2 regions of the Lactobacillus porci genome follow, and region 2 is predicted to be linked to the other one. Evidence: predicted binding sites of a transcription regulator. Region 2 holds the regulator's gene; the other holds the start of a gene.
What was found. Region 2 encodes LexA, which represses DNA repair genes until DNA is damaged. Its sites were predicted from a motif close to CNAACANNTGTTNG; they were not measured.
Positions count from the first base shown of each region.

Region 1: FYJ62_RS07010 (Y-family DNA polymerase) is a predicted target of LexA. The motif match lies at 2,288-2,301, and genes of this name have one in related genera.

Region 1 is NZ_VUMX01000018.1:4,902-9,204, forward strand. It holds gene FYJ62_RS07000 (nucleobase:cation symporter-2 family protein) at 1-365, shown strand, start outside; gene FYJ62_RS07005 (hypothetical protein) at 566-943, opposite strand; gene FYJ62_RS07010 (Y-family DNA polymerase) at 936-2,243, opposite strand; gene FYJ62_RS07015 (GMP reductase) at 2,569-3,561, opposite strand; gene FYJ62_RS07020 (adenylosuccinate synthase) at 3,743-4,303, shown strand, end outside.
Region 2 is NZ_VUMX01000003.1:44,914-62,578, forward strand. It holds gene pyrH (UMP kinase) at 1-396, opposite strand, end outside; gene tsf (translation elongation factor Ts) at 534-1,562, opposite strand; gene rpsB (30S ribosomal protein S2) at 1,617-2,378, opposite strand; gene FYJ62_RS01825 (GIY-YIG nuclease family protein) at 2,563-3,585, opposite strand; gene FYJ62_RS01830 (lysophospholipid acyltransferase family protein) at 3,652-4,266, shown strand; gene FYJ62_RS01835 (aspartate-semialdehyde dehydrogenase) at 4,327-5,316, opposite strand; gene FYJ62_RS01840 (aspartate kinase) at 5,313-6,656, opposite strand; gene FYJ62_RS01845 (homoserine dehydrogenase) at 6,656-7,810, opposite strand; gene FYJ62_RS01850 (ACT domain-containing protein) at 7,994-8,431, shown strand; gene FYJ62_RS01855 (ABC transporter ATP-binding protein) at 8,601-10,391, opposite strand; gene FYJ62_RS01860 (ABC transporter ATP-binding protein) at 10,384-12,150, opposite strand; gene FYJ62_RS01865 (YneF family protein) at 12,251-12,475, opposite strand; gene FYJ62_RS01870 (DUF896 domain-containing protein) at 12,607-12,849, opposite strand; gene lexA (transcriptional repressor LexA) at 13,007-13,624, shown strand; gene FYJ62_RS01880 (transporter substrate-binding domain-containing protein) at 13,700-14,572, opposite strand; gene FYJ62_RS01885 (hypothetical protein) at 14,769-15,308, opposite strand; gene FYJ62_RS01890 (DEAD/DEAH box helicase) at 15,399-17,621, opposite strand; gene FYJ62_RS01895 (ATP-binding protein) at 17,632-17,665, opposite strand, start outside.

The DNA of each region.
Region 1 (4,303 bases), on a different contig from region 2:
CCAAGCGCCCGATCTACTGGGCAGCCGGTCTCTTGATGGCCATGGGCCTTTTGCCTAAGGTCGGGGCCTTGGTTACGATCATGCCAACGGCCGTCTTAGGCGGGGCCATGGTAGTCATGTTCTCATCCATCGCCGTGCAAGGGATCAAGATGCTGCTGAAGGTTGACTTCAGTGACAACCACAACCTCTTGATCGTCGCTATTTCCATGGGCTTGGGCCTGGGCGTGTCAGTTTACCCAAACATCTTCCAAGCCCTGCCGCAATCCTTGCAGCTGTTCCTGGAAAACGGGATCGTGATCGCCAGCCTGTCCTCAGTCCTTTTGAACCTGATCTTCAAGGGCAAAAAGGGGCTGGATGAGGATTAAAAACCATTTCCGTATCATGCGCTTTTGCTTCTAATCCGTTAGCCTCAGCTGTCTTGCTCAACATCTCAAATCTATCTCTTAAATCTCAATTTAAAGCTATCTTTAACATCTATTGCACTCTTTTAATTCAGCTGAGGACAAAAAGCCCCTCTTCCGTTCCGGAAGGGGGGCTTTCTTTCACCGTTAGTTCTATTGCTGTTTTAATGTCCTTCCAGTCCTGTTAGCAGCTCCACGTGCCGCAGATTGGCTAAGTCGATGGCCTGACCGCCAATAATGATCTGGTCCTCCGTATAGCCGGCAACGAAGCCCGCGATTTCCTGGGGACGGGCCCCGTTCGCGTCCAATTCCTTGAGCTGGACGGTCACGGGCTGGTGGCGGCTGAAAGCCAGGCAAAGCACTTGGTCGCACTCTTCCCGCGTCATCTCCGTCCGCTCCGGTGCCGTCCATCGGCTCTTGGCCGCTGCTTGCTTGAGCCGGGCCGTATGATCGCTTAAAAAGAAGCCCGCCCACTTCTTCATCCCCCGATCCTGATAATGAGCAAAGAAATCGGTCACCCGCCGGTCGAACTCCTTACTCATAGGCGTTGCCCCCGTTATGGCCGCCAACCAGCCGGCTGCGGGCCAGCGCCGTCGCGCCTGGCAGCAGGCTGGACGCCCGCACGACGCTGGCAAAGCCGTACTTCTTCCGCAATTTGTCGACCACCCGGTCCCGCTGCTTGCGCTTGAGCTGCTGGTCTGGGGAAAGGAAGAAGGGCAGCTGCTGGCCAGTGTCGGGAACCAAGCAGCTGTAGGTCACGCCCAGGCGCCGCACGGCCTGGCCACCCCACTTCTTCCGGAACAGGGCCCACAATTCCGCCACCAATTCGCTGGAAACGTCAGTTGGCGTGATCTTTTCCTGGATGCTGAAGCCCGCCGGATCGGCCTCAAAATCAGCATAGCCGACATACAGACCCACCCGGCCAGCAAGCAGGTGGTGGGCCCGAATTCTGGCCGCCACTTGGTCGCCGATCTCCTGAATGACGATCTCAATCTGCCGCTGGTCCTCATAGTCCCGGTTCAGAATCTGGGAGTTCCCGTAGCTCTTGCTTTTGGGCTGATACTTGTGACGGATGATGCTCCGGTCCACCCCCCAGCTCATGGCGAAAAGCTGGTCGCCAATCAACCCGAACTCCCGCTCCAAAAGTGCCGGATCGCTGTGGGCCAGGTCATACATGTTGTTGATCCCCAGGCGGCGCAGGCGATTGGCCGTCCGGACATTGATCCCCCAAACATCCTCCAGCTTGGGGATCTTCCAAATGGTGTCGGGCACGTCGATGTAATGCCAGCAGGCAATCATCGAGGTCCGGTGCTTGGCTGAAATGTCCATCGCCAGCTTGGCCAAAAGCGGGTTCTCCCCGATCCCGCAGGTCGTGTACAGGCCCAGGTGGTCATGAATGTCCTTCTGAATCTTGCGGGCCACCAAATATGGATCATCCCCAAACAAGTGCCAGGACTCGGTCATGTCGATCATGCTTTCATCAATCGAATAGACGTGAATATCCTCATCGGCCGCGTACTTGCGGAAAATCTGCAGCACCTCCATGCTGCGCTTGATATAGAGGTTCATGTGGGGCTCAACCAGCAGCAGATCCGGTGCCTGCCTTCTTGTTGGCAGCTCCCGGGCCCGCATGACATTGCGCAGGCCATACTTCTGTTTGGCCAGGGGCGAAGCGGCCATGATCAAACCAGAGCCCCACTTGGCTCCCGGCTGGCTGGACATGACGGCCAAGACGGCTTCCATCGGATTCAATCCCAGGCGCAGCGCTTCGCATGAGGCAAAGAAAGACTTGTTGTCGATCATGAAAATGACCCGGTGCGGCTCATAGCGGTAGTCATACATTTGAATCCACTTCTTTTTTGAACGTTTGTTCGAAATCATTATACCGAACCTTTGTTCGAAAAAGCAAGCGAACATGGCCAAAAAGACAAAAAAGAAATCTTCCCAGGAAAATTCCCGAGAAGACCTCTGGCGATACTTACTTTCTGGCCGCGTTTAAAGGCCCGCGGCCGGGCCTGAAAGAAGATGAGTACAACGAACGATGTGCTTCTCATCCTTCCCCCAAGGTGTAACCCTTTACATTCCTATTATAACCCATCTTCGGATCAAAAGCTTTGTCCAGGGCCCGTGGCGGCTTGCATTTTTTCAAGGCAGCTTTTCAAGCCTTTTAGTAGTCGCCGTCCATGATCGTGTTCTTGACGATGACGTAGTCGACGCGCTTGATGGCTTCCAGATCCCGGCCGCCGGCGTAGGAGATTGAAGACTGCAGGTCCTGCTTCATCTCGTCCAAGGTGTCGGCGATGTGGCCACGGTAAGGAACCAGCATCTGCTTGCCTTCAACGTTGCGGTAGGCACCCTTTTGCACTTCTGAAGCTGAGCCCCAGTACTGCTTGTAGGTCTTGCCGTCGATCTTGATGACGTTGCCTGGAGATTCTTCATGTCCGGCCAGCATTGAGCCGATCATGACCATGCTTGCGCCAAAGCGGACTGACTTGGCGATGTCGCCGTTGTGGCGGATCCCGCCGTCAGCGATCAGCGGCTTTCTGGCAACCTTGCTGCACATGCGCAGGGCCGCCAGCTGCCAGCCGCCAGTCCCAAAGCCGGTCTTCAGCTTGGTGATGCAGGCCTTGCCCGGGCCAACGCCAACCTTGGTCGCGTCCGCGCCGGCATTTTCCAGCTCACGGACAGCTTCTGGCGTAGCCACGTTGCCGACCGTCAAGAAGGTTTCCGGCATCTTTTCCTTAATGTACTTGATCATCTTGATGACGTAGACTGAGTGCCCGTGGGCCACGTCGATGGTGGTGTATTCCGGGATCAGCCCCTTTTCCACCAGCTCATCGATGAACTTGTACTCATCATCCTTGATGCCGACGGAGATTGAGGCAAAAAGGCCCTTGTCATGCATCATCTTGATGAAGCCGGCCCGCTTTTCCGGTTCAAAGCGGTGCATGACATAGTAGTAGCCATTTTCCGCCAGCCAAACGGCCAGCTTCTCATCAATAACGCTTTCCATGTTGGCCGGCACCACTGGGATCTTAAAAGTTCGGTTTCCAAATTTAACGCTGGTGTCGCATTCCTTGCGGCTCTTGACGATTGCCTTGTTGGGCACAAGTTGGATATCGTCGTAGTCAAACGCTTCCATGCTAAAGTAGTTGCTCATCTATTGCTTGCTCCTTTTTCGAATTACCTTTGATACTTTACTTACATTCCGCTCAAAAGTCAAGCATATTCGAACCATTCACGAACGTTCCAAAAATATTATTCGGATTTTTTATTGACTAATCTACAGGTAAATGCTAATCTTTCTTAGGTACAGTTAAAGATTATTTTGAGGTGAAAATATGACATCAATCGCAGTTGTCGGCAGCCAATGGGGCGACGAAGGCAAGGGTAAGATTACGGACTTCCTGGGGACTACAGCAGACCTTTCAGTCCGCGCTAACGGTGGCAACAATGCAGGCCACACCATCGACTTTGATGGCCAGGAATTCAAGATGCGCCTGATCCCATCCGGCATCTTCGCTGCCAAGCACGGGGCCGTAATCGGCAACGGGGTCGTAATCAACCCTGAAGTGCTGCTCGGCGAATTGGACAACTTGGAAAAGCATGGCATCGACACCAGCAGCTTGAAGATCTCAAACCGCGCGCACATCATCATGCCATACCACGTAATGCAAGACACTTACGAAGAAGAAGCTAAGGGCAGCCTGAAGGTTGGGACCACCAAGAACGGGATCGGGCCAACTTACATGGACAAGGCTTCAAGAATCGGCATCAGAGTTTGCGACCTGATCGATCCAGAAACTTTGGCTGAAAAGCTGCACTTCAATTTGGAAGCCAAGAACGCCTTGTTCACCAAGGTTTACGGCAAGCCAGCCATGGACTACGATGAAATCTACAGC
Region 2 (17,665 bases):
GCCGAAGATTACGACCCGGTTCTTTTCCAAGTGGCTGATCGCAACTCTTCTGATGTAAGGCTCAGCAACTTGCCGCATTGAGATGGAAGTTTGGAGTCTGGTTGACACGCCAACGCTTTCCAAACCGTCTTGCAGGGCCAGGCCGTTCATGATCGTAGCCAGCATGCCCATGTAGTCAGCTTGAGCACGTTCCATACCCAGCTTGGCGCCAGTTTCCCCGCGCCACATGTTGCCGCCGCCGCAGACGATCCCGACTTGGACGCCCATGTCGTGCACCAGCTTGATTTCCTGGGCCAGCTTCTTGATCACGGTTGGATCAATCCCGGTGCCCTTTTCCCCGGCCAATGCTTCGCCGGAAACTTTCAAAATAATACGGTGATATTTAACTTGACTCATAATGACCTCCTAGATTAGCTCTAAATATTCTACCATAAAACCCACTATATTTCCGTTTAATATTGTACCGCTAAAAAGTTATAAAAAAAAAGGATGGAGCAAATCCATCCTTTTCTTCTGTTAAAAAGTAGAAGAAATTAGTTCTTCATTTGGGCAGCAACTTCAGCAGCAAAGTCTTCTTCCTTCTTTTCGATGCCTTCGCCGACTTCGAAACGAACAAAGCTTACTACGGAAGCGTTGACTGATTCAAGGTATTCTTCAACAGTCTTGCTGTCGTCCATTACGTAAAGTTGAGCAAGCAAGGTGTTTTCTTGGTCAACCTTGGTGTTGTCTTGCATGAAGCGGGCCATCTTACCTGGGATGATCTTGTCCCAGATCTTTTCTGGCTTGTGTTCTGCCTTAAGTTCTGCCTTGATGTCTTCTTCAGCTTGTGCCAAGATTTCATCAGTCAATTGGGCCTTTGAGCCATACTTAAGGTGTGGCAAAGCTGGCTTGTTGACCAGGGCGCGTGATTCGTTGTCTTGGTCAATCTTGTGGTTGAGCTGAGCCAGTTCTTCACGTACGAAGTCTGGGTCAAGTTCCTTGTATGACAGAACCTTTGGGCTCATTGCGGCAATGTGCATTGCAATGTGCTTAGCCAGGGCTTCGTCGCCGCCTTCAAGGACAGTCAGAACGCCAATGTGGCCACCGTTGTGTTGGTAGGCGCCAAAGTGTTGTTCATCAGTCTTTTCAAGCACGGCAAAGCGACGGAATGAAATCTTTTCACCGATAGTTGCAGTAGCTTCTACGTATGCTTCCTCCAAGCTTTCGCCGGATGGCATGGTAAGCTTCATTGCTTCTTCGTTGTTGGCTGGCTTGCCCTTAGCAATAACTTCAGCAGTTTGGTCAACCAAAGTCTTGAATTGTTCGTTTTGAGCTACGAAGTCGGTTTCAGCGTTGACTTCAACGATCGCAGCCACGTTGCCTTCAACGTAAACGCCAGTCAAGCCTTCAGCAGCGATCCGGTTGGCCTTCTTGGCAGCCTTTGCTTCACCCTTTTCGTGGATGATTTCGATCGCTCTTTGCATGTCGCCTTCGGCTTCAACCAATGCCTTCTTGGCGTCCATGACGCCGGCACCAGTAGTTTCACGCAATTCCTTAACTTGCTTAGCAGTAATGTTTGCCATTATAAAAAAGTCCTCCAGGTCAAACTAAAATGATTGATTCTTCCAAAGATCAGCTTATTCAGCGTCGTCTGCTTCTTCAGCAGCAGCTTCTTCAGCACTTTCAGACATTTCTTGTTCAGCATCGCCGGCGTCAGCGCCTTGCTTGCCTTCGATAACGGCATCAGCCATAGCGCCTGAGATCAAGCGGATTGCGCGGATTGCGTCATCGTTTGAAGGGATGATTACGTCGATTGGGGTTGGGTCAGTGTTGGTGTCAACCATGGCAACAACCGGGATGCCCAGCTTGTTGGCTTCGTGAACGGCAATCTTTTCCTTCTTTGGGTCAACAACGAACATCACGTCTGGGATGCGAGGCATGTCTTCGATACCGCCCAGGAACTTTTGCAGCTTTTCCAATTCCTTGGTCAGCAAAGCAACTTCCTTCTTTGGCAGTACGTCAAAGGTGCCGTCTTCTGACATCTTCTTCAATTCCTTAAGACGCTTTACGCGGCTTTGGATAGTGGTCCAGTTAGTCAAAGTACCACCGAGCCAGCGTTGGTTGACGTAGTATTGGCCTGCACGGGTAGCTTCTTCAGCAATTGCGTCTTGGGCTTGCTTCTTAGTACCAACGAACAAAAATACGCCGTCGTCTTGAGCAACAGCCTTAACGTAGTTGTAGGCGTCGTCAAGCATCTTGATGGTCTTTTGCAAGTCGATGATGTAGATCCCGTTTCTTTGAGTGAAGATGTATGGCTTCATCTTTGGGTCCCATCTTCTGGTTTGGTGGCCGAAGTGGACACCGGCTTCAAGCAATTGCTTCATAGATACAACTGACATGTATAATTCCTCCTAGGTTTTTCCTCTCAAGCGTTCATTTCGCTAGCCCACCTTTTGTCTTTAGGCACCTGGCCGGCGATCGCTCTTGATGTGTGTTGATTTATTCGCGTGCATCGCACGCTTTACAAGCATACTAGATTTTAAGGCAAAAAGCAAGCAGAATTTTCCTCTTTGTCAAGGAAAACTACTTGTCAAGTTTCGCCCCATGCTCAGCCAGAAACTTTTCCTTCCAGGCCCGGTCATGGTGCTTGAACCAGTACTCCCGCTTCAAGGCCAGGCGCTTGTCGGCAAACTCTTCATGATAGATCAGCTTGACTGGCCGCCGGGATTTGGTGTACTTGGCTCCCTTTCCGGCATTGTGGGCACTCAGGCGGTGGGCCAGATCATTGGTGTAGCCGCCATACAGGCTGCCGTCAGCGCAAAGGAGCACGTAGAAATAGTGCTTCTCCGTCTTTGCCTCAACCTTGGCCTCCAAAATCTCCTTGATTCTCGGCGTATTTGTCCCGTCCGCTTCATGAACCTCGATGGCGTCTTTCAGGACCAGCCCGTCAGCTGCCCCATGGCGGACGGCTTCCACCACGATCAGATTGGTGTCTTCGCCCCGGTGGGAGACGAAAGGCTGGACGGTCTTGACGGCGAGGTCGTGCTTGATTCCCCAGGCAATAATCTCGCCCAGGCGCTCGGGCCGGTGGACCATGAACATCTTGCCCTTCATCTTCAAAAGCGAGCTCGACACAGCAATGATCTGCTCCAAGTTGACCAGGAGCTCGTGGCGGGCAATGGCCTTGGCCTGGTCAGGGTTGAGCTTGTGCCCCTTTGGGGCCTTAAAGTAAGGCGGATTGACCACGACCAGGTCATAGCTGTCTTTTTGCAAAAAATCCCCCGCGTCAACGACGTTGCCCTGATGCACCGCGATCCGGTTTTCCATGTGGTTCAGCTCAACCGACCGTCTGGCTTTGGACACAATGTCGGCCTGGATTTCGACGTCGTCATAGTGGGCCCGGTTGAAGCTGGCCATGTAAAGGCTGGCGGCCGCGTTGCCGCTGCATAGGTCCGCGACCTTGGAGCGGTCGCGGACGGCTTCCTTGGCAAAGTAAGCCAAAAGCAGGGTATCCAATGAGAAGGCAAAAGACTTCTCATCTTGAATGATTTTAATGGCGTCGCCCAGCATGTAGTCGACGCGCTCGTTCTTTTTGAGTTCAACCATTATCAACTTTTCCTTTTTACAAATTCGCTATGGTATAATATTGTACTATATCGGAGGTCATTTTTTATGCTTTATCGTATTTTTCGGCCAATCGTCCGCTTTATCGTGTGGGTCTTAAACGGTCACCTGCACGTACACAACAAGAACCGGCTGCCAGAAGGAACCTATATCTTGGTTGCCCCCCACCGGACCTGGTGGGAGCCAATCCTGTTCGCCCTGGCCGCCAGTCCCGCGGAATTCATGTTCATGACCAAGCAGGAACTGTTTCAGAATCCGGTCTTGCGCTGGATTTTGACCAACGCCCATGCCTTCCCCGTCAACCGGGCCCACCCTGGTCCTTCCGTTATCAAAATCCCCGTCAAGGGCTTGAAATCAGGAAACCTTTCCCTGATCATGTTTCCTTCCGGCACCCGCCACTCTGCTGAACTAAAGAGCGGCGCCTGGTTTATCGCCAAGATGTCCGGACGGCCGCTGGTGCCCGTGGTCTACCAAGGTCCCTTGACCTTCAAGGGCGTCTTGGCTAGAAAGGGCCTGGAGATCAACTTTGGGGACCCAATCACGCTGGAAAGACGGATCAAGCTGAACGAAGAGACTGAAGGCAAGCTGAACGCCCAGCTTGAGGATGCCTGGAAGAAGATCGACAACGAGCTCAATCCCGATTTCGAGTACATCCCCAAATAAGTTATGCCAATCACAAAAATACCTGCCACGCGCTTGTGGCAGGTATTTTGCTTTAAGCTTTTATGCTTGGTGGTCCAGCAGGTATTCCATAATTTGTACCGCGTTGGAAGCAGCGCCCTTGCGGATCTGGTCCCCGGTGCACCAGACGACCAGACCGTTTGGATTGGTCAAGTCGCGGCGGATGCGGCCAACGTAGACGTCATCCTTGTCAGAGTTGTCCAAAGGCGTTGGGGTCTTGTCAGTGACCAGCACATCCCCCTTAAAGGCAGCAATGGCCTTTTCCGCATCAGCGATCGCGACTGGCTCTTCGGTTACGACGGTCGCGCTGATTGAGTGTGACCGGTAGACCGGCACGCGCACGCAGGTGCAGGTGACCTTCAAGTCAGGCAAATGCAGGATCTTGCGTCCTTCGTTCTGCATCTTCATTTCTTCAGTCGTGTAGCCATTGTCCAAAGGCGAGCCGATGTTGGCAATGACGTTGAAGGCGATTTGGCCTGGGAAGACCTTTGGCTCATAAGTCTCGCCCTTTTCCAAGGCATCGACCTCGCCCTTCAGTTCTTCAATCCCGCCCATGCCGGCGCCGGAAACGGCCTGGTAGGTGCAGGCGTTGATCGTCTTGATCTTGGAGAGGTTGTTGATTGGCGCCAAAGCCATCAAGGTGATGGCGGTTGAGCAGTTAGGGTTGGCAATTACGCCGTGGTTTTTCAAGGCATCGGCCCCGTTGATTTCAGGCACGACCAATGGTACCCCGTCTTCCTGGCGGAAGGCTGAGCTGTTGTCGATGTAGATGGCCCCGCTCTTCTCCACCATTGGGCGGAACTTCTTTGACAGAGCGTTGGAGACGGCCCCTAAGACAAAGTCCAGCCCGTTGAGCCGGTCTTGGGTAGCCTCTTCCACAGTCAGCTCATAGCCGTTGCAGAACAGCTTCTTGCCGACAGACCGCTTGGACGCGAAGACGCGGATTTCGTCTGCTGGGATCTGTCTTTCTTCAATGCACTGCAACATCTGCCGGCCAACGGCGCCAGTTGCCCCTAAAATACCAATTTTCATTCTGATAAGCCTTGCCTTTCTTCATTAATAAATTTATTATAGATCGCCTGAATGGCTTTGTAAAAATCGCGGTTGTCAACCCCGATGACGATGCTCAATTCATCGCATGACTGGGTAATCGTGCGGATATTGATCTGCTTGGCCCCCAGCTCGGAAAGAATTCGTCCGGACATCCCCGGCATGTTCTTCATGGCCCGGCCGACCACGGCCACCATGGCCAGGTGCTGGTCAACCCGCACGTCGTCAAAGTGCAGCTCCGCTTTGAGCTCGCCCAGGATTTCATACAGCTTGCGCTCGATCGCCTTGGTGCGCACGACCACGGAAAAAGTATCCACGGTCGTCGGCACGCTTTCCAGAGAGATCTGGTACTTCTCAAAGATCGAGAAGACCCGGCGCAAGAAGCCCGGCTCAGCGGACGCGTGGGACTTGACCAGGGTGATCACGGTAAAGTCCTTGCGGCCAGTGATCCCGGTGATGACCGGCGGCGCGTCGCGCTCATCGTCTTCAGTGAAGTCGTTGCGGATCAAGGTGCCGGGGTTCTCCGGGAAGTTGGTGTTGCGAACATTGATTGGGATATTTTTCTCCCTGACCGGAAAGACCGCGTCGTCATGGAGGACGTTGGCCCCCATATAGCTCATCTGCCGCAATTCGCTGTAAGTGACCCGGGGGATCTGGAGCGGATTCTTGACGATCCGGGGATCAGCCACGTAAAAGCCGGAGACGTCAGTCCAATTTTCGTAGACGTCCACGTCAAAAATATTGGCCAAGACCGCCCCCGTGATGTCAGACCCGCCCCGACTCATGACCTTGATCACGCCATTGGGCAGGCAGCCGTAAAAGCCGGGAATCACGACCCGGCGGCTGATATCCACCTTGGCCCTGACCAGCTCCGCGGTCTTCTTCATGTTGATGCTGCCATCAAAATTAAAGGCGATCACGTCCGCCGCGTCGACAAAGTCCGCGTCCAGGTATTCCGCCAGGCACAAGCCCGTCAGGTATTCCCCCCGTGAGACCAGATAGTCCAGATTCAAGTCGCTGGTGATGTTGGCCCGGATCTTTTGGAACTCCTTGCCCAGGTCCAGCTTGAGCCCCAGGGAATTCTTGATTTCCATGTACTTGGTCACGATCATTTGAAAGATTTCGTGGTAGGAAACTCCATAGTTCAGGTGGGCGGCGCAGAGATACAGCAGGTCGGTGACCTTGTGGTCCTCATTGGACGACTTCCCGCAGGCGCTGGTGACGATGAAGCGGCGGGAAGGATCCGCGTCAATGATCTTTTTTACTTTTGCAAATTGCTCGCTGTTGGCTACGGATGAGCCGCCGAACTTCACAACTTTCATTATAGTTCCACCTCAGCCAAAAATAACCCGTCATCGCCAGCCTGCTTGGCCAAATCATTGATTCTGGACAAAGGCAGCGGCTTGGTCACGTAAGCATCCTTGCCAACCTGCTCCTTGATCACGCCGGCTTGGTCAAAGAATTCACCCTGCTTGGTCCGCAGGTAATAAGATGCCGCTTCAGGATCCTTCAGCTCAGCCGGCTTGGCCTGGGACATGTCCAGGCGCCGGCCTTCATTGACGTCAAGGATGTCCTGGACCAGAGCATGGGCCGTTGGCAACGAGCCTGCCCCTTGGCCGACAAAGGCAGCCGTGCCCAGGTTGGCTGAATCAAGCTCCAGAGCATTGAAATTGGCCGAAACATTGGACAGCAGGTGGTCATTTCTGAACATCAGGGGCAGGACATAGGCAGAAAGCCCGCCCTTGTTTTCCCGCGCCTGTCCCACAAGCTTGATGGACAGCTTGTGGTCCTTGGCCCAGATAAAGTCTTGCTTGCTGATCCGCCTTACCCCCCAGGTAATGATGTCTTCTGGCTTGACATAGCGCCTGAAGGCCGCCAAGCAGGAAAGGGCAACCTTGTAGCGGACGTCAAAGCCGTCAATGTCATCAGATGGATCCGCTTCAGCATAGCCCAGTTCCTGGGCCTTTTGCAGGCATTCAGCAAAATCGCTGCCTTCCTGGTCCATGGCGGACAGAATGTAGTTGGTCGTGCCGTTGAAGATTCCCCTAAAAGACTTGACCTCTTCCAAGCGTCTAATGCGCTCAATGTTGGCAATCCAAGGAATTCCGCCGCCGACGCTGGATTCATAAGCCAGGGCCACGCCCTTTTCTTGGGCCAGAGGGAACAGCTCGCTGGCGAAACTGGCAATCATCTTCTTGTTGGAAGTAATGCAGCTCTTGCCGCGCTCCAAGGCTTCTTTGACGTATGTATGAGCTGGTTCCAGCCCCCCGATGCATTCACAGACCACGTCAATTTCCGGGTCATCTAGAATTTCGTTGATGTCAACGACGCAACGGGGATCCTGGCGCATCTTTGCCGGCGTGTGCACCAAAATCTTCTTAATAGAAATATCGCCCATCTCGTCATTTTCAGCCCCGTCAACGATCTTGGCCACGCCAGAGCCGACAACGCCGAAGCCCAACAATGCTACCTTCATTTGTATTCTCTCCGCTTTCTTTGAACTCTTTGCTTTTTGTGAAAAAATTAAGCGCTTCTGTTTCTCTGCGAAATACAGTTGTTTTTCAATTAACAACATAGTATCATTCTAGACATGGACTGACAAGATCTTCCCACAAGCATATTAAACAGAAATTAAAAATAACTTTCAAGGAGGAAATACATGGCTTCAGAATACTTTTACGTTAATAAACAAATTCTGCCCGACTATCTGGACAAGGTCATCCTGGCTCGGGAGCTCCTGGAAAACCATGAAGCCACGACCGTCACGGAAGCCACCGAGAAGGTTGGCATCTCCAGAAACACCTACTACAAGTATAAGGATTACGTCTTCCGGGCCAGCGATTCAGGCATTTCCCGCCATGCCGTCTTGTCCATCATTCTGGCCGACGCGCCTGGCGCCTTGTCCGCGGTCTTGTCCTGCCTGAGCCAGCTGAAGACCTCCATCTTGACGATCTCGCAGGCCATCCCCATTGCCGGCAAGGCCAACCTGCTGCTGTCCCTGGACATCAGCCAGCTGGCCGTTGAGATCGACGAGCTGGTGACTTCTTTGGAAGAGCTGCCCTTAGTCAAGCACGTGCACCTTGATGCCTTGGAATAAGCCAGCTGTTCGAATGTTATAAAAACGCGGCAGTTGGGGACTTTAGAGCTTCACTCTGCTGTGATTTAAGATACATCAAAAGGCTTCCAGAAGTTTCCACTTCTAGAAGCCTTTTTTTCAGACTCATTTGCTTGCAATTAGCTTTTGAGATCCTTACTGTATTTTGAGCTTATTCAGCGCTCTGCTGCAAGGTGTAAAGGTCATAGTAGTAGCCCTTTTGCGCCAGCAGCTCTTCATGGGTTCCGTGCTCGACGATCCGCCCCTTGTCCAAGACGATGATCTGGTCAGCATCCGCAATCGTGGACAAGCGGTGGGCTATCGCCAGGGTCGTGCGCCCGCGGCGCAGCTTCTGCAGGCCTTCTTGAATCAGGCTTTCGGTTTCCGTGTCGACGTTGGCGGTGGCTTCATCCAGAATCAGGATCTTGGGATCGGTCACCAAGGTCCGGGCAAAGGAGATCAGCTGCCGCTGGCCGCTGGAGAATTCAGAGCCGCCTTCAATCACTTGGGCATGGTACTTGCCCGGCAGCTCCTCAATGAAGCGGTCAGCTTGCACCGTCTTGGCAGCTGCCTGAATCTGCTCATCCGTAATTTGCTCATTGTAGAGTCGAATGTTTGACGCGATGTCGCCATAGAACATGAACGGCTCCTGCAAGACCAGCCCCAGCTTCTCGCGCAGCTCTTCCTTGCTGAAGTCACGGATATCGTGACCGTCAATCAGGATCTGCCCATCGTGGAACTCGTAAAAGCGCATCATCACGTTGATGATGGAGCTCTTGCCCGAACCCGTGTGGCCAACGATCCCTAAAGTCTGTCCTGGCTCAAGGGTAAAGGAGACGTCATGCAGGACGTCATTTTTGCCATCGTAGCTGAAGGACACGTGCTTGAATTCGATCTTCCCCTGCTCAATCTTGGCATCAGCCTTGCCGGCTTGCACAGGCTCATACTCGTCTTCATCCATGATCTTGAAGATCCGCTTCCCGGCCACGATTCCGTCAGTAAAGAAGGTCAGACTGTTCATCATGTCATTCAGCGGGTTGAAGAAGTTCTGAACGTAGTTGGCAAAAGCATAGATCAAACCCGCCGGCACGAAGACCCGGTGCAAGGGGTAGCCAAACCAGACCAGGCTGGCCGCCAGGGCCAGGGAGTAAAGCAGGCTGGTAAAAGGCGAAAGCAGCAGCGAGTTGGTCTTGATCAGCTTGAAGCGGGTCCGCATCTGCTCTTGGTTGGTCTGCTCAAAGTCAGCAGCGATCCGCTTTTCCTGGCGGAACTGCTGGATGACCGACATCCCCGAAATTGCCTCTTCCAGCTTGGTGTTGATCAGGGAGTTTCTGGCCCGGAACTCGTGGTAGGTCTTGGAATTCAGGTGGTTGTACAGCCAGATGACCAAAATGATCACCGGGACGAAGCAAAGGACGATCAAGGCCGCGGTCTTATCGGCTGAGAACATGGCAATTAAGGCCGTAACCATGGAAATGATTCCCAGCATGAAGGCACTGAAGACCTGCATAAAGTTGCTCAAGGTCATCGTGTCGTTGGTCACCCTGGACAAAATGGAGCCAGCAGGCGTTTGGTCAAAATAGCGCATCCCCAATTTGTGAATGTGGGCATAAAGCTCTCTTCTGACCCGTTCCAGGGACCGCTCACCGGCCAAGGCATACAGGTATTCATACGTAAACTGGAAGACCGCTTTAATGACGATCCCCAGGCCATAAATCAGGGCCACTCCCCAAATCACCTGCATGCTGGCGCTCTGGCGGCGCAAAAAGTGGTCCATGTAGTACTGAAGCCAAGTCGGCAGCAGCATGTTGATCACGGACACGGCAACCATCCCGCAGACAGCCAGCAGCAGCTCGCCTTTGTAGTTCAAGATGAACCGGCATAGCCGCTTTAAGATCTGCCACTGTTCCTTGACGCTGATCGTCTGGTTCCAGACTGATTGGGATTGGTCTTCATTATTCATCGCTTTCACCTACCTTCGCGGCCAGTTCCTGGCGCCGCCACATGCGGGCATACCAGCCATTCAATTTAAGCAGCTCCTCGTGGGTTCCGCGCTCAGCAATCTTGCCCTGGGCCATGACCAGAATTTCATCGGCATCCATGACGCTGGACAGGCGGTGGGCGGCAATGACGGTCGTCTTGTCAGCCCGCTCGGCCCGCAGGTTGGCCAGAACTGCCTTTTCCGTCTTGGCATCCACGGCCGACAAGGCATCGTCCAGGATCAGAATCTCGCTGTCGCGCAGCAGCGCCCGGGCAATCGACATCCGCTGCTTTTGCCCCCCAGACAGGGAAATCCCGTTTTCCCCAACCATGGTGTCATAGCCCTTTTCAAACAAAAGGATGTCATCATGCAGAGCACTCTTCTTCGCTGCTTCCTCCACTTCCTCCAGACTGGCCTCCGGCTTGGCAAAAGCAATATTGTCGCGGACGCTGGTCGAAAACAAGAAGTTGTTCTGCGGCACGTAGGAGATCTCGTTCAAGTAGACGTCCAGGGGAATCTGGCGGATGTCCCGCCCGCCAAAAACGATCCGGCCGCGGTAGTTGTCAAATTCCCGCATCAAGAGCTGGATAATGGTCGTCTTCCCGGAACCGACCCGGCCCACCAGGCCAAGGGTCTGGCCCGGCTTTAAGTCAAAGTCGATGTCGCTTAAGACGTCCTGGTCCGGCTCATCGGGATAGGCAAAGGCAACCACGTGGCAGCGCAGGTCGCCGTGGATTTTCGGCATGCTCTTCGTGTCCAGCCCTTCCCCAGCATCGGCAATCAGGGATTTTTCATGAAGCAGACCCATGATCCGGTCATAAGAAGCGCTCCCGCGCTCCAAAATGTTGAACAAGTAGCCGATCGCGAACATTGGCCAGACCATGGTCCCAATATAGGCCACGAAAGAAATCAGCTGGCCCAGCGAAATCGTCTTGTTGGTGACCATGGTCCCGCCATAGACGATCGTAATCATGTAGGTGATCCCGATGATTATCGTAATCAAGGGGTCATACAAAGAGTCGATCCGGAAGACCTTGCGGTTGACGTCAACCGTCTCATAGGTCATCTTGTTGAAGGCCGCCGCGTCCTGCTGGCTTTGGCCAAAAGTCTTCAAAACCTTGATCCCGGACAAGGACTCTTGGGTCTTGTTATTCAGACGGGAAAAAGCAGCCTGCGAGTCCAGGTAGGCATCGTGCAGGCGCGTTCCCAAGTATCTGGCCAAGACGGCCAAAAATGGCAAAGGAATCATGGCAACCAGCGTCAAGCGCCAGTCAACGAAGCACATCATGGCAATCAAAGTTGCCCCGCCAGTAAAGATGGCGTCGACCAGGGTCAAGACCCCGTCGCCGGCCACGAACTGGACCGCCTGCACGTCATTGGTGGCTCTGGCCATCAAGTCCCCGGTCCGGTAGCGCTGAAAGAAAGTCCGGTCCATCTGCAGGAAGTGCCAGAAGAGCCGCCCCCGCATTTCTTTCTCCAGTTCTGCCGCTCCGCCATAGATTTCCTTGCGCCAGTAGAAGCGGAACAAATACAAGGCCAGGGCCGCGACCAAAATGGCCCCGATATAGCAGGCAAACTGCCCCCAGCTGATCTTGCCCTGATCCAGCTGGTCAGCCATCATCCCCAGGATTCTGGGTGGAACCAGGTTGGCCGCTGAGGTCAGGATTAAGGCCGTAATCCCCAGCAGGTAGCGCTTCTTGTGGGCCTTGAAGAACCAGCCCAGCTTAGCAAAAGTATCCATCTTTCACCTCCAAATATTCAAACACTCCAAAATAAATTGACATATAAAAAGGCAGCAGGAGAAAATCCCTGCTGCCCCAGTCCGGCAAAAACGCTTCTGCCTAGTTCTTTGCTGATTGATGCTTGATCATGTTCATCACTTGGTTGACCTTCTTGGCAGAAGGCTTTTGCCCCATTTGTGACATCATTGCTTCAACCATTTCGCGGGTAATTGGGGGATTCTTTTTAAAGTAATTCTTCATGTAAGCCCGCGCGCCGTAGAAACCAGCCACAGCACCCAGCAGAGCTGCCAAGATAATTAAAAAGATCGCCAAACCTAAATTCATAACTGATTAACCTCCATTGGCCTTAATTCAGCTTGCCGCCGGAAAAGCGTTCCGGCCCAGCCGCTTGTAGATAATACAAATATTATCTTACAAAACTTCCGGCAATTTTTAAAGAATAAATTGAAAGCTCTTTAGCGAATGCCCTTTTCCTTCTGGATCTGCTTGGCCTTGTCTGGAGTAATGTCATTGCCTTCCTTGTCAACCACGACCAGGTTGTCCAGCTGCTGGCGAAAGCCTGCTCTGAAGTTGGCGATGAACTTCTGGTGCAGCTCTTTTCTTTCCTGCTCTTCTTCCTTACTCAGGCCTTCAGCCTGCTTCTTGTGGTACAAGTGGTTGATTCTCTTTCTAAGCTTTTCTTCTTCCTTTGGGGTCATCAAACTGCCGCCTTTCCATTCTTGATTTCGAGTAATAGTCTACTCTTTTTAAGATCATAAAAAAAGTTTAACGCTTAGAACGTTTGTTTGTAAATTCCGGTCATGTCTGCTAAAATCAATATAGAACAGTAAATAAGGATTTTACGGGATTAAGACTATGAACCACGAAAACAAACAATTAGAAATTTTGCAGTACATCTATGATACGGTTGAAAGTCGCGGATTCCCGCCAACGGTTCGCGAAATCTGTGCCGCGGTTGGACTTTCTTCCACTTCAACGGTCCATGGCCACTTAGTGCGCCTTGAGCGCAAGGGACTCCTGCAGAAGGACGCGACCAAGCCGCGGGCCATGGAAATTACCCCGGAAGGGCTCAAGGTCCTGGGCATCAAGCCGAAAGACATTCCTGTCGTCGGGGTGGTAACCGCCGGTCAGCCAATTCTGGCCGTTGAAACGATTGAAGACTACTTCCCGACCCCGCCAGACCTCAAGAACGAGGCCGACGAGCTCTTCATGCTGAAGGTCCACGGGACTTCCATGATCAACGCTGGCATCTTGAACGGGGACTACGTGATCGTCCGCAAGCAGACCAATGCCAGCAACGGCGAGATCGTAGTGGCCATGACCGATGACGATGAAGCCACGGTCAAGCGCTTTTATAAGGAAGACGGGCACTTCCGCCTGCAGCCGGAAAACGACGCGATGGCTCCCATCATCCTGGATCAAGTCCAGATCCTGGGCAAGGTCGTTGGCCTCTACCGCAATGACATCAACTAGTCGCCAAATATTAAGCAGCAAATTAAAAGGCAAGTTCCAAATGGAGCTTGCCTTTTTGCCTGCTTTTTTGACAATTTACTGGATCTTGACCTTGGTTGACTCAGCCTGCTTGACATTGAAGCCGGAAACCCTGCCAAACCATTTTCTGACCAGACGGTCGTAAGTCCCGTCCTGGCGTACGGTCTTCAAGGCCTTGTTGATGGCCTGGCGCATCTGGTCCTGGCCCTTCTCTACCCCGATCCCGTATGGTTCTTGGGCCAAGGCATCCCCGGTCAGGGTAAACTTGTCGTCATCGGCAATCAGCCCGGCCAAAATGCCGTTGTCATCGATCATCGCGTCACCTTGGCCAGCCTTTAAAGCGTTAAAGGCTGAGCCATAGTCATCGAACTGCTTGACTTTGGCCTTAGGGGCCAGCTTGGCCACCTGATTGGAAACGTCGGTCCCCTTGATGGCAATGACGACCACTCCTTTATGGTTCAAGTCAGCGATATTTCTGATCTTGCCGGTCTTTTTGACGATCATTGATTCTGACGCGTCAAAGTAGACGTCAGAGAAGTCAATGACCTTCATTCTTTCCTTGGTAATAGTCATCGTTGAGATAACCGCGTCCAAGGAGCCGTTGTGCAGCAGCGTGATCCGGGTCTTTTCCGTAATCGGGCGGAAGACTGCTTTCCCCTTTGATCCAAGGATCTGCTTGGTCAGGGCCTTGGCCAGGTCGATTTCAAAGCCCTCGATCTTCCCGGTCTTCACATTGGTCAAACCAAACAGGCGGGTGTCAGGACGCACGCCCCAAACGATCCGGTTGGTCCGCTTGGCTCTTTCATAAGTGGTCTCCGCTTTCTTGGAGCAAGCCGAGGTCAAGCCGGTCAAGGAGCAGACCAGGGACAAAAGCAAGAGAACACGAACAATTTTCTTTAGGTGGCTGGGCAGCTTTTTCATGATTTTCATCTTTCCTTCATTTCAAAATCTAAGTCATATTATACCCGATTGTGAGGAAAGTTCCTTTTATTTATAAAAATTGGTATTTTTTCTTAAAAAATAAAGTTTTTGTCCCGGTGAATTTGCCAATATTATCAATCTTGGCAATCAAAGCCCTTACTTGAATGATTTTTTCCTTTAAAAAGTTAATTTCGAACATTCGGCTTTAGCCGTAATCGACGTTTCTCATCCGCGTCCACAGCTTTGAAAGCGGTTGGCCTCCGATCTTATATGCCAGCAGCTCATCGAGGCTGCGGAACTTGGCAATGAAAGCTGGGTCAGCCTGCTTGGAATAATTGGTATAGGTCAGCTGCCGGTAGCTCTGCTGGTCGCTGTTCTCTGCCAGCAAATACTGACGGCCATCCAGGCTGAACTGAATCTCGCAGCCGTCCTTGATGGTCTGGACGAACTCCTCCAGACTGTCAAACCTGATGTACCAGCAGCTGACGTCCGTCAGCTCGCTCCATTGTTCTTTCAAAGTCCGGCCGTTGATCTTGCAAGTCAAAAAATCCTCAATGGTCGCAAATGAAGCGGTGACCGCCGGGTCATTGCAGTTGATCAAGGTCTTGGTGGCGTCAGAGTCAGGATCCTCGTCATCCACCAGCAGCCAGGGATCTCCGCCCAAGGTAAAGTGCAGCTCGTCGCTTTTTCCGGCCTGCTGGGCCAATTCGTCAAAACTGTTTATGGGACACTGGGTAACAGACATCTTTGTCCTTTCTTCACGAAACAAATAATCAAGCTCTGCATTTCTCTTTTTCCTTCTGCTCAGCTAATTCGTGCTTTTCATAACTTTATTCTACCGCATTTTTTCCACGCAGCGGCGCATTTCCGCCAGATCCAGGACGCTTTCGGCAAACTCCTTCCGGACCAGCTCATCCGGCAGGTATTCATCATATTTGTCAAAGACCGGCACTTCCTTGGGGTAGACTAAATCCAGCGGGTCAAAGTCCTTGCTGGCCTCTTCTTTGACGATCGCGAAGAAGTCCTCGGGGCTGACGTCCATCGAAAACTGCATGTAGTAGGGACGCACGGAATCGAAGTTCTTCAAGCCCAGGCGCTTGGCGCACTTTAATTTCAAGAGCCGTTCCAGGGCCAGGAAGGCATACGTCCCGGTCCAAGGAAACAGGCACCAGGTTTTGCCGCCCAGGTTGACCAGCTGCTTGGCCGGCATCCCCGCCATGCTAGCCATCGACCGCGTCTCGTTCAAGCGGGCTACGGCATTGGCCATCAAATATGGGTAGTTGCGGTCTTCTGACAAAATCTGCCGCATCCGCTCCAATATGCGGGGATGAATGTCCCCTGGCACGTCGCCAAAGTAAGCGGGGATCCGCCCCTTGACCCGGTGGACGTAGACCTGGTGGCGCTGGCGGTCGATTTCTTCAACCACCCACACGTGGCCCGCGATGGCCACCTTGTCGCCAATTGGGGGCGGCTTGACGATCGTGCCCAGCTCTTCTGAAGCTGAGTGGACGCTGTATTCTTCATTTTCCTGGAAAACGGCGTAGAACTTGAAATTGTTGGTCACCCGCTCCCCGCTCAGGCCCACGATCAAGCCCTTGTTTTCGGTCCACTGGATCTGGTCGGTCTTGAGCAAATGGCGCAGGAGCACTTTGTAGTCAGCTTGGGAGACCCGGTGAAAATATGACAAAGACAGGACCCGGGAAGCCAGTTCTGCTGGCGTCATCTCTCCCATCGACGCCAAGGTGCTCATGGTCTGGTGGTACAAAAGGCTGTATGGCAGGCGGTTTTCCCGCGGCGGCTCCACCCAGCGTTCTTCAAGATACAGCTGGACCAGGGCAATCCCCTGCAATAAGGGCCATGGGAACAAGACCGGCAGCATGGCCCGGCTTTCCGGGTGATCTTCGCGCATGACGAACCACATTTCCGGCGGGTTGCCCCGCCGGCCGGTCCGCCCCATCCTCTGCAAAAAGCCTGAAACCGTAAAGGGAGCGTCAATTTGAAAGGCCCGCTCCAGCTGGCCGATGTCAATGCCCAGTTCCAAAGTCGCCGTCGCGCAGGTGGTCAATTTGACATTGTCGTCCTTCATTGCTTCTTCCGCGCTCTGGCGAAAGGCAGCTGACAGATTGCCATGGTGGATCATGAAGCGGTCCGGCTCATGCTTGGCCTCGCAGTACTGGCGCAGCACCTGGCAGACGGCCTCGCATTCCTCCCGGCTGTTGGTAAAGACCAGGCACTTCTTCCCCCGGGTATGGTCAAAGATATAGGCCATGCTGGGATCGGCCATTTCCGGTGCCTGGTCGCTGGCCTTGGCCAAAGGCGGCTGCCCCGCCGCGCTTCCGGCCCCAGCCTGGGGATCGGTCTTGTAAAAATGCTCCATTGACAAGCGCCAGACCTGGTGGTCGTCTTTAATCTTGGGAATCGAGGTCTTGCGCCTTGAGCCAGCAGCCAGGAACCTGCCGGCCGCTCTTGGATCCCCAATCGTCGCTGACAAGCCTACCCGCCGGGGATCGCAAGCGGCTAAGCGACCCAGGCGCTCAATCAGGCAGAAGGTCTGCCCGCCCCGGTCGCTGCGCAAAAAGGAGTGCAGCTCATCGATCACGATGTAGCGCAAGTCGCCAAACAAACGGGGAATATCCGCGTGCTTGTTGATCATTAATGACTCCAGCGATTCCGGCGTAATCTGCAAGACTCCGGACGGGTGCTTGAAGAGCTTGCGCTTTTGACTCTGGGACACGTCGCCGTGGTAGCGCCAAACCGGAATGTCCCCGCCAGCGCACAGGTCGCTGAGGCGCAGGTACTGGTCGTTGATCAGTGCCTTTAAGGGGGCGATGTACAAGCAGCCCACTGAGTCAGGCGGATCCTGAGCCAATTCCGTCAGAATCGGGAAAAAAGCAGCCTCTGTCTTCCCTGAGGCAGTGGCTGCTGACAATAGCAGGTTGTTGTCGGTGTTGAAGATCACATCGGCGCCTGCCAGCTGGATGGCCCGCAATTTCTGCCAGCCATGCTCATAAATATAGTCTTGGATAAAGGGGGCATAATGCCCGAATGCATCAAACATGATTTATCCCTTAAATCGTAAATTCCGCATATTCATCCGTCTTG